3 regions of the Streptomyces sp. NPDC006435 genome follow, and region 3 is predicted to be linked to each of the others. Evidence: riboswitches for the same ligand, from Rfam matches in the RefSeq annotation. Region 3 holds a riboswitch; each other region holds the start of a gene.
The links. Region 3 has a riboswitch for thiamine pyrophosphate ahead of thiO (glycine oxidase ThiO). Riboswitches for the same ligand answer to the same signal wherever they lie in the genome.

Region 1 (3,266 bases), on a different contig from region 3:
CCGAGCGTCCGCAGTTCGGCGAACTGCGCCTCGTCGTTGGCGTCGGCGATCGAACCGGGCCGCAGCCCGTCACCCAGCGAGTACGTCACGTCGTAGGCCGCGAGGATCTCGCAGAGCTCCTCGAAGTGCTCGTACAGGAACGACTCCTTGTGGTGCGCCAGGCACCACGCCGCCATGATCGAGCCGCCGCGCGAGACGATGCCGGTCTTGCGACGGGCGGTCAGCGGCACGTACGGCAGGCGCACGCCGGCGTGCACCGTCATGTAGTCGACGCCCTGCTCGGCCTGCTCGATGACGGTGTCCTTGTAGATCTCCCAGCTCAGTTCCTCTGCCCGGCCGTCCACCTTTTCGAGCGCCTGGTAGAGCGGGACGGTACCGATCGGAACGGGTGAATTACGCAGAACCCACTCACGGGTGGTGTGAATGTTGCGGCCGGTGGACAGATCCATCACGGTATCGGCGCCCCAGCGCGTCGCCCACGTCATCTTTTCCACCTCCTCCTCGATGGAGGACGTCACCGCGGAGTTGCCGATGTTGGCGTTGACCTTCACCAGGAACCGCTTCCCGATGATCATCGGTTCGATCTCGGGGTGGTTGACGTTGGCCGGCAGCACGGCCCGGCCGGCCGCGATCTCCTCGCGCACCACCTCCGGCGCGACGTTCTCCCGGATCGCCACGTACTCCATCTCCGGGGTGATCTCGCCCCGTCGGGCGTACGCGAGCTGGGTCACGGGCCGTCCGTCCCGGCTGCGGCGGGGCAGCCGGGGACGGCCCGGGAAGACCGCGTCGAGGTTGCGCAGCCCGCCGCGCGGCGAGGTGTGCCTGAGTCCGTCGTCCTCGGGACGGACGGGGCGACCCGGGTACTCCTCGGTGTCGCCGCGGGCAGTGATCCAGTTCTCCCGCAGCGGTGCGAGTCCGCGACGGACGTCGGTCTCGACAGCAGGATCGGTGTACGGCCCCGACGTGTCGTACAGCGTCACGTCCTTGCCGTTGGTGAGGTGCACCTGACGGACCGGCACCCGGAGGTCCGGGCGCGAGCCCGAGACGTATCCCTTGTGCCAGCCGATGGACTTCCCGGCCTCGTCGCTCCGACTGGAGGCAGGCGTGCGTGCGTCCGATGTGGTCATGAGACCTACTCCCTACGCCGGCATTACCCGGTAACAGGTTCGGCGGTCGGCGCAGCCGTTTCCGTACGGACGTACGGATGTCAGCGCCCTCTCAGCCCGGTGCTCCGAGCTCCCGCGTGTACAAAGGTTCCTCCACGCTAGCGTCCCGTCCGGCGGGATGAACAGTGGGCCCGTCCCTTCTTGCGATGATCTGCCGGTGACGTCCCCCCGTATCGACACCGATATCGACACCGAACTCCAGGGCCATCAGCACGGCCACTCGCACGGTCACGGTCCCGCGGCGCCCGTCTCCAGACATCTGCGCAAGGTCATCGCGGCCGTCCTGATCCCGTTCGCCACCGCCGTCGTCGTCGGCCTGGTGGCGCTCTGGCCGGGCGGCGCTCCCGCGCACGAACGGACCGGCGTGGGGTTCGACCGGCAGACCCGACAGGCGAAGGTGGTGAGAGTCGACATGGTGAACTGCAAGGACGTGAACGCGGTGCAGGTGCCCGTCGGCCAGGAGGCCGCCCCGCCGACGGACGACGACAGGGGATCGTGCCGGAAGGCCACCGTTGAGGTGACGTCCGGGCCCGACAGGGGCCGGACGTTCGTCGAGATCGTGCAGCCCGACGCCCCGCGTCAACTGCGCGAGGGCCAGGGCGTGATCGTGTCGTACGCGCCCGACGCACCCCGTGATCTGCAGTATTCGGTGACGGACGTGGCCCGGAAGTTCCCGATGACCCTGCTGGCCGGGATCTTCGCCCTGGTCGTGGTCGCGGTGGGCCGGATGCGCGGGGTGTTGGCGCTGGTGGCGCTCGCGGTCTCGTTCGCCGTGCTGACCCTGTTCATCCTCCCGGCCGTGCTCCAGGGCTCCAACCCGCTGCTCGTCGCGGTGGTGGGAGCCAGCGCGATCATGCTGATCGCGCTCTACATGTGCCACGGCCCGAGCGCCCGCACCTCGGTGGCGGTGATCGGCACGCTGGCCTCGCTGCTGCTGATCGGACTGCTCGGATCGCTCTTCATCGGCTGGGCGAGCCTGAGCGGCAACACCGACGACAACACCGGCCTCATCCACGGCCTGTACCCGCACATCGACATGAGCGGTCTGCTGCTGGCCGGTGTCATCATCGGTTCGCTCGGAGTGCTCGACGACGTGACCGTCACCCAGACGTCCGCGGTCTGGGAACTGCACCGGGCGAACCCGTCGATGGGCGTGCGCGGGCTCTACCGGGCGGGGATCAGGATCGGGCGCGACCACATCGCCTCGGTCGTCAACACGCTCGTGCTCGCCTACGCCGGCGCCGCGCTGCCATTGCTGCTGCTCTTCTCCATCGCGCAGAGCAGCGTGGGGACGGTGGCCAACAGCGAGCTGGTGGCGGAGGAGATCGTACGAACCCTGGTCGGCTCGATCGGACTGGTCGCCTCGGTGCCGGTGACGACGGTGCTCGCTGCGCTGGTCGTCTCCGCGGACCGCACAGAACTCGGCGCGGAAGCCGGGGCTTCGGCACCCGTACGGGCCGGGAAGGGCCGTCGTCGCAGGACGAGGGCCTGAACGTCTCCGCCGGGTGAGCAATTCACCCATTCGGCAGGTGCCGTGTTCGACCGGCGATCCGGTGGGCGGCACCGGGTTCCTTCAGCCCGCGTTCTGCTCCTCGGCGAGGATCCGGCCCAGGGCCTCCTCCAGATTGCCCTCGAAGTCACCGAGCGTGCACTCCTGCCCCAGCGGCACGAGCTTGTCGGTCCGGTCGAGAAAAGCCACGAGCGGCGCGGTACCGGCCCGGAAGAGGGCCCGGTCCTCGCCGACCTGAAGGCGGATGTGCACATCGGACAGCCCCTCGGGCTCCGTCGGCCCGATGTGCACATCACCGTCCCCACTGGGACTGTTGAGGCCGTCGAGCAACAACTCACGACCGAATGCCCAGGTGACGGGGGCATCGCCGGGCAGATGGAAGGTCATGCGGATCGCATACGGATCGCAGACCTCGTACCGGAGCTCCACCGGGATCCGGAAAGAGAGTTCCTCGGAGACGAGGAAGCTCATCATGACCTCAGCTTGAACCGACTCGCGCATCGTTCAACCCCGCAGTAGATGAATCTGGCCAGGAATGATCCCCCATGGCCCTATTGACGCCATCGTGGTGCACGCGATAGCAGATCACA
Region 2 (3,266 bases), on a different contig from region 3:
CCCAGCAACGCCAGGAAGGCCGTCCCGACGACGACGGTCGGCAGGACGAACGGCACCGTGACGACGGCCCGCAGCAGTTGTTTGCCGGGGAAGTCGAGGCGGGCGAAGACATAGGCGCCGGGCAGTGCGATCAGCAGGGTCAGCGCGGTCGAGGCGAGCGCCTGCCAGCCGGTGAACCAGAGGACTTCGCGGATGTCCGGCCGGGCCAGCACCTCGCCGACCCGGCCGAACTGCCAGACGCCGTCCGCCTTCAGCCCGCGGCCGACGATCGCGACGACCGGGTAGGCGAAGAACAGCGCGAAGAACGCCACGGGCACGGCCATCAGGCCGAGCCGCACCGCGGTCCCCCGCCGGGCCGCGGCACGGGCAGCGCGCGAACGCCCGGGACCGGGCCCGCGCGCGTCGTCCCCGCGCGGGCCCTCCCCGTGACCGCCCGTCCCGGCCGCGTCCGTCGCGCGTTCGGGGGACTTCGTTACTTCACTACGAGCGAGGACCACGACTGGACCCACTGCTCACGGTTCTTGGCGATGCTGTCCGGGGCGACGGTCGCCGGCTTCTCCACGGTGGCGCCGAACTTCGTGAAGACCTCCGGCAGCTCGGCATCCTCGACGACCGGGTTCACGAACATGTTGAGCGGCATGTCCTCCTGGAACTTCTTGCTGATCAGGAAGTCCAGCAGGGCCTTGCCGCCCGCCTCGTTCTTCGCGCCGTCCAGCAGACCGGCGAACTCGATCTGGCGGAAGCAGGTCCCGGTGGCGACCCCGGTCGGGGCCTCGGCCGGCGGCTGCTTCGCGTACAGCACCTCGACGGGCGGGCTGGAGGCGTACGAGACGACGAGCGGCCGGTCGGCCTTGGCCTTCTTGCCGCCCGCGGAGCCGGAGAACTCCTCGTTGTACGCCTCCTCCCAGCCGTCGACGACCTTGACGCCGTTCTTCTCCAGCTTCTTCCAGTAGTCCTGGTAGCCCTTCTCGCCGTAGGCGGCGACGGTGCCGAGGAGGAAGCCGAGACCGGGCGAGGAGGTCGCGGCGTTCTCGGTGACGAGGAGGTCCTTGTACGCGGGCTTCGCCAGATCGGCGAAGGTGCTCGGCGGCGCGAGCTTCTTGTCGGCGAAGTACTTCTTGTCGTAGTTGACGCAGATGTCGCCGGTGTCGACCGGGGTGACCCGGTGCTCGGCGTCGAGCCGGGTGGCCTCGGCGACCCGGTCCAGGCCCTTGGCCTCGTACGGCGTGAAGAGCCCGCTGTCGAGGGCGCGGGAGAGCAGCGTGTTGTCGACGCCGAAGAACACGTCGCCGCGCGGGGAGCCCTTGGTCAGGATCTCCTGGTTGAGCGCGACGCCCGCGTCGCCGCTCTTCAGCACCTTGACCGTGTAGCCGGTCTCCTTCGTGAACTCCTTCAAGACCTCCTTGGAGGCGTTGAAGGAGTCGTGGCTGACGAGGGTCACGGTCTTGGAACCGGAGCCCTTGGGGCCGTCGGACGCCTGGTCGTCGGAGCTCCCGCATCCGGCGAGCGCGGTGACGCCCAGCGCGGCGGCGGCAGCCGTCGCCGCGAGCCGACCGGTCCTGTGGGTGGTGCTCATTGTGGATTCCTCCTGGGTTTTGGCCAGGAAGAGACGCGGCCCTGCCCGCGGAAAGCGGGCAGGGCGCAACAGCATGAGTTGATGACCGAACTTCCTACCCGGAATGACCCGGGCGAGGTTCAGAGGGTCTGCGGACGACCTGTCCTCGGTGCCGCACTCTCAGCGCTGTGGCGCTCCCCTGTCGGAATATGAAGTTGATTTCGGGCCCAGGTTACACGGGCCCCTTTGGCCGTCCGCAGGCGCTCAGCGCTCGGCCGCCGCCAGCTGTCCGCAGGCCCCGTCGATCTCCTGGCCGCGGGTGTCCCGCACGGTCACCGGAACGCCGTGGGCGGCGATCGCCTCGACGAACGCCTTCTCGTCCTCGGGGCGGGAGGCGGTCCACTTGGAACCGGGCGTGGGGTTCAGCGGGATCAGGTTGACGTGCACCCGCTTGCCCTTGAGGAGCCTGCCGAGCAGGTCGCCGCGCCACGCCTGGTCGTTGATGTCACGGATCAGGGCGTACTCGATGGAGATGCGGCGGCCGGACTTCTCCGCGTACTCCCACGCCGCGTCCAGCACCTCGCGCACCTTCCAGCGCGTGTTCACGGGGACGAGGGTGTCGCGCAGTTCGTCGTCCGGTGCGTGCAGCGAGACGGCGAGGCGGCACTTGAAGCCCTCGTCGGCGAAGCGGAGCATCGCGGGCACCAGGCCCACGGTGGAGACGGTGATCCCGCGCTGCGAGAGCCCCAGCCCGTCCGGCTCCGGGTCGGTGAGCCGGCGGATCGCGCCGACCACCCGGTTGTAGTTGGCGAGCGGCTCGCCCATGCCCATGAAGACGATGTTGGAGAGCCGGGCCGGCCCGCCGGGGACCTCCCCGTCGCGCAGCGCCCGCATGCCGTCCACGATCTGGTGGACGATCTCGGCGGTGGACAGGTTGCGGTCGAGTCCGGCCTGTCCCGTCGCGCAGAACGGGCAGTTCATCCCGCATCCCGCCTGGGACGAGATGCACATGGTCACCCGCTCCGGGTAGCGCATCAGGACGGACTCGACGAGCGTCCCGTCGTGGAGCTTCCACAGCGTCTTGCGGGTGGTGTCGTCGTCGCAGCTGATGTGCCGGACCACGGACATCAGGTCGGGGAACATCGCCTCGGCGAGCTTGTCCCGCGATCCGGCCGGGATGTTGGTCCACTCGGCCGGGTCGTGCGCGTACCGCGCGAAGTAGTGCTGCGAGAGCTGCTGGGCGCGGAACGGCTTCTCGCCGATCGCGGCGACGGCCTCCCTGCGCTCGGCGGGCGTGAGGTCGGCGAGGTGCCGCGGCGGCTTCTTGGCTCCGCGGGGCGCGACGAAAGTGAGTTCTCCGGGCTTAGGCATGGTTCATCCAGTGTCGCAGACGCGACGGCAAGGGCCCGCCGTCCTGTGGACGACGGGCCCTGACCCGTGGAAACCCCCGGCCGGAGGCCGGTCTCAGCCGGAGCCGACGAACAGCACCAGCAGCAGCCAGACCACGGGAGCGGTCGGTAGCAGCGAGTCCAGCCGGTCCATGATCCCGCCGTGCCCCGGCAGCAGCGTGCCCATGTCCTTGATGCCGAGGTCCCGCTTGATCATCGACTCCCCGAGGTCGCCGAGGGTGGCGCTGACCGCGACCGCGAGTCCGAGCAGCAGCCCCTGCCACCAGGAACCGCCGTCGATCAGGAACTGCATGCACAGCGCA
Region 3 (3,266 bases):
ACCCGGGCCTGCTCGACGATCAGCCGGAAGTTGTGCGGATTGCGGATGCCGAGGCCGGATCCGATCGGGGAGCCCAGCGGCATGACCGCCGCGCAGCCCACGTCCTGGAGCCTGCGCGCCAGCACCGGGTCGTCGTTGGTGTACGGCAGCACGGTGAAGCCGTCGTCCACCAGGATCTCCGCGGCGTCCAGCAGCTCGATCGGGTCGGGCAGCAGGGTCCGCTCGTCGGCCACCACCTCCAGCTTGATCCAGTCGGTGCCGAGCGCCTCGCGGGCCAGCCGGGCGGTCAGCACGGCCTCGCCCGCGGTGAAGCAGCCCGCAGTGTTCGGCAGCACGCGGATGGAGAGCCGCTCCAGGACGGAGAGCACCGAGCCCTGCACGGTCGGATCGAGGCGGCGCATCGCGACGGTGGTCAGCTCGGTGCCGGAGGCGACCAGGGAACGTTCCAGCACGTCGAGGCCGGCCGCCCCGCCCGTCCCCATGATCAGCCGGGAGCCGAAGTCGGTGCCGCCGAGGGCGAAGAGGTCGTCGGACACGGTCAGCCCCCCTGGACCGCGGTCAGGATCTCGACGCGGTCGCCGTCGGCCAGCACGACGGCGGACCACCGGCCCCGCGGCACGACGGTCTCGTTGACGGCGGCGGCCACGCCGGAGCCCGCGGTGGTGAGGGAGGCGACCAGGGCGTCCAGGGCGGTGCCCGCGGCGAGGACGCGGACCTCGCCGTTCACGGACACGGAGAGGGCGGCGGAGGGGGCGGGGGACGTGCCGGGCCCGGCGGGGGAGCCGGGGCGGGATGCGGACTCGGTCATGCGGGCTGCTCCTGACGTACGGGGGCGGCGGCGGACGGGAATCGGTGCGGGGTGAAGGGGCGGGCCTGCTCGGGCGGTTCGCCGCCGGTGAGGAACTCCGCCATGACGTCACCGGTGACGGGGGTGAGCAGCACCCCGTTGCGGTGGTGACCGGTGGCGAGGTGCAGGCCGGGCAGGGCGGTGGGGCCCAGCAGCGGGGCGTTGTCGGGGGAGGCGGGGCGCAGACCGGCCAGGGCCTCGGTGAGCGGCAGCTCGGTGATGCCGGGGACCAGCTCGTGGGCGTCCCGCAGCAGTTCGTAGACGCCGCCCGCGGTGACGGTGGTGTCCCAGCCCAGCTCCTCGCTGGTGGCGCCGACGACCAGCTCGCCGTTCTCGCGCGGGACCAGGTAGACGTGGCTGCCCCGGACCACGGCCCGTACCGTCCGGCTGAGGAAGGGCGCGTACGGGGCGGGCACGGTCAGCCGGAGCACCTGCCCCTTGACCGGCCGGACCGGCGGCACGACGTGGTCCGGCAGCCCCGGGAGCCGGCCGCTGAGGCTGCCCGCGGCGAGCACGACCTGGTCGGCCGCCAGTTCCGTACCCCCGTCGAGCACCGCCCCGGCGGCCCGGCCGCCCCGCACCGTCAGGCGCTCCACCCGGTCGCGGTGGAAGGTCACCCCGGCCCGCTCGCAGGCGGTCAGCAGGGCGGCGGCCAGCCGGCGGGGGTCGATCTGGTGGTCGCCGTCGACCCGCAGGCCGCCCCGGACTCCCGGCGCCAGCATCGGCTCCAGCCGGCGGCACTCACGGCCGGTGAGCCACTGGGACATCAGCCCGGACCGCTGCTGGAGGGCGTGCAGCTCCCGCAGATGGGCGCGGTCGTCGGCGTCCAGGGCGACGGCCAGGGTGCCGCAGGTGCGAAAGCCGGTCTCCCGCCCGCTCGCCTCCTCCAGCTCGGCCACGAAGGCCGGATAGCGGGCGGCCGAGGCGACGTTGAGACCGAGCAGCAGCTCCTCGCCGTAGTGGAGTTCGGTGACGGCGGCCAGCATGCCGGCCGCCACCCGGGCGGCCCCGCCGCCCGGTTCGGGATCGGCGACCGCGGTGCCCAGTCCGCGCTGCGCGGCCCGCCAGGCGGTCACCAGACCGATGATCCCGCCCCCGATGACGAGGACGTCGTGTCCCTTCCCGTTTCCGGAAGAACGCATGGGCGTCCAGCCCCTCCCTTCGCCGGCATGACCCGGATCAGGTTCGTACGGTCGGAGGCCGCCCAGCCTCCCTCTCAGCCCGGTGCGTCCGGGCTCCCGCGAGTGTTTTACGTTGGCCACCCTAAACCCCGCCGTCCCGGCCCAGTAAGGGAGCAGCCACCGTGGCCCGTTCGCTCGACGGACTCGTCCTCGCCCCGGTCGCCGACCAGGCCCCGGGCCAGGTCGGCACCCGCACCCGCTTCGCGTACCACGAGCAGGACGGCCGGATCTGGGCCGACTACGCGGGCGGTGACGTGGTCCGCGGCCATCTCGTCGGCACCCGGGACGGTGACACCCTCGACTTCAGGTACGTCCAGCTGAAGCAGGACGGGACGACGTCCTGCGGCCACTGCGTCTCCACCGTCGTCGACCTCGCGGACGGCCGGGTCCGGCTGGAGGAGCGGTGGGAGTGGGAGTCGCAGGAGGGCGGCGGGACGAGCACGGTCGAGGAGATCCCCTCTTCCTGACGAAATGTCAGATGCTTATGGTGTAGGGGTGAGCGATCAGCAGCAGTCAGAGCAGCCGGACCGGCGGCCGGGGCGCCGCGTCGTCGTCGTGGGCGCGGGCATGGCGGGCGTGCAGACCGCGGTGGCCCTGCGGGAACAGGGCTTCACCGGCCCCGTCGTCCTGATCGGCGCCGAACCCCACCAGCCCTACGACCGGCCCCCGTTGTCCAAGGCGGTGCTGCTCGGCAAGGCCGAGGACTCCGCCTTCGAGGTCGACTTCGAGGCGCTGGACATTGAACTGCGGCTGGGCGTCGAGGTCACCGGCGTGCGACCGGACGCGCACGAGCTGGACACCCCCTCGGGCCCCGTCGGCTACGACGCCCTGGTGATCGCGACCGGCGCCGAACCGGTCGTGCTGCCCGGCACCGAGGGCGTTCCCGGCGTCCACCTGCTGCGCACCCTCGACGACGCGGCCCGGCTGCGCCCGGTCCTCGGCGAACGGCACGACGTCGTGGTCGTCGGCGCGGGCTGGATCGGGGCCGAGTTCGCCACCGCGGCCCGCGCCGCGGGCTGCGGGGTCACCGTCGTCGAGGCCGCCGACCGGCCCCTCGCGGGCGCGATGCCCGCCGAGGTCGCCGCCCCGATGGCCGACTGGTACGCCGGGATCGGCGCCGAACTCCTCACCGGGGCCCGGGTCGACCGGATCGAGCCGGGCCGGGTGGTCCTCGCGGACGGCCGTACGCTCCAGGCCGGGGCGGTCGTCGTCGGGATCGGCGCACGGCCCGCCACCGG

Region 1: linked by a shared signal. The riboswitch ahead of thiC (phosphomethylpyrimidine synthase ThiC) and the one ahead of thiO (glycine oxidase ThiO) in region 3 are both predicted to bind thiamine pyrophosphate.
Region 2: linked by a shared signal. The riboswitch ahead of ABZZ04_RS18455 (thiamine ABC transporter substrate-binding protein) and the one ahead of thiO (glycine oxidase ThiO) in region 3 are both predicted to bind thiamine pyrophosphate.

What each region holds. Positions count from the first base shown of each region.
Region 1 is NZ_JBEXPY010000001.1:245,389-248,654, reverse strand. It holds gene thiC (phosphomethylpyrimidine synthase ThiC) at 1-1,127, opposite strand, end outside; TPP riboswitch at 1,120-1,253, opposite strand; gene ABZZ04_RS01115 (YibE/F family protein) at 1,324-2,658, shown strand; gene ABZZ04_RS01110 (SsgA family sporulation/cell division regulator) at 2,740-3,177, opposite strand.
Region 2 is NZ_JBEXPY010000017.1:71,379-74,644, forward strand. It holds gene ABZZ04_RS18450 (iron ABC transporter permease) at 1-323, opposite strand, end outside; gene ABZZ04_RS18455 (thiamine ABC transporter substrate-binding protein) at 473-1,576, opposite strand; TPP riboswitch at 1,650-1,766, opposite strand; gene rlmN (23S rRNA (adenine(2503)-C(2))-methyltransferase RlmN) at 1,820-2,926, opposite strand; gene ABZZ04_RS18465 (phosphatidate cytidylyltransferase) at 3,020-3,266, opposite strand, start outside.
Region 3 is NZ_JBEXPY010000009.1:139,639-142,904, forward strand. It holds gene ABZZ04_RS12870 (thiazole synthase) at 1-536, opposite strand, end outside; gene thiS (sulfur carrier protein ThiS) at 539-808, opposite strand; gene thiO (glycine oxidase ThiO) at 805-1,989, opposite strand; TPP riboswitch at 1,987-2,099, opposite strand; gene ABZZ04_RS12885 (hypothetical protein) at 2,151-2,495, shown strand; gene ABZZ04_RS12890 (FAD-dependent oxidoreductase) at 2,500-3,266, shown strand, end outside.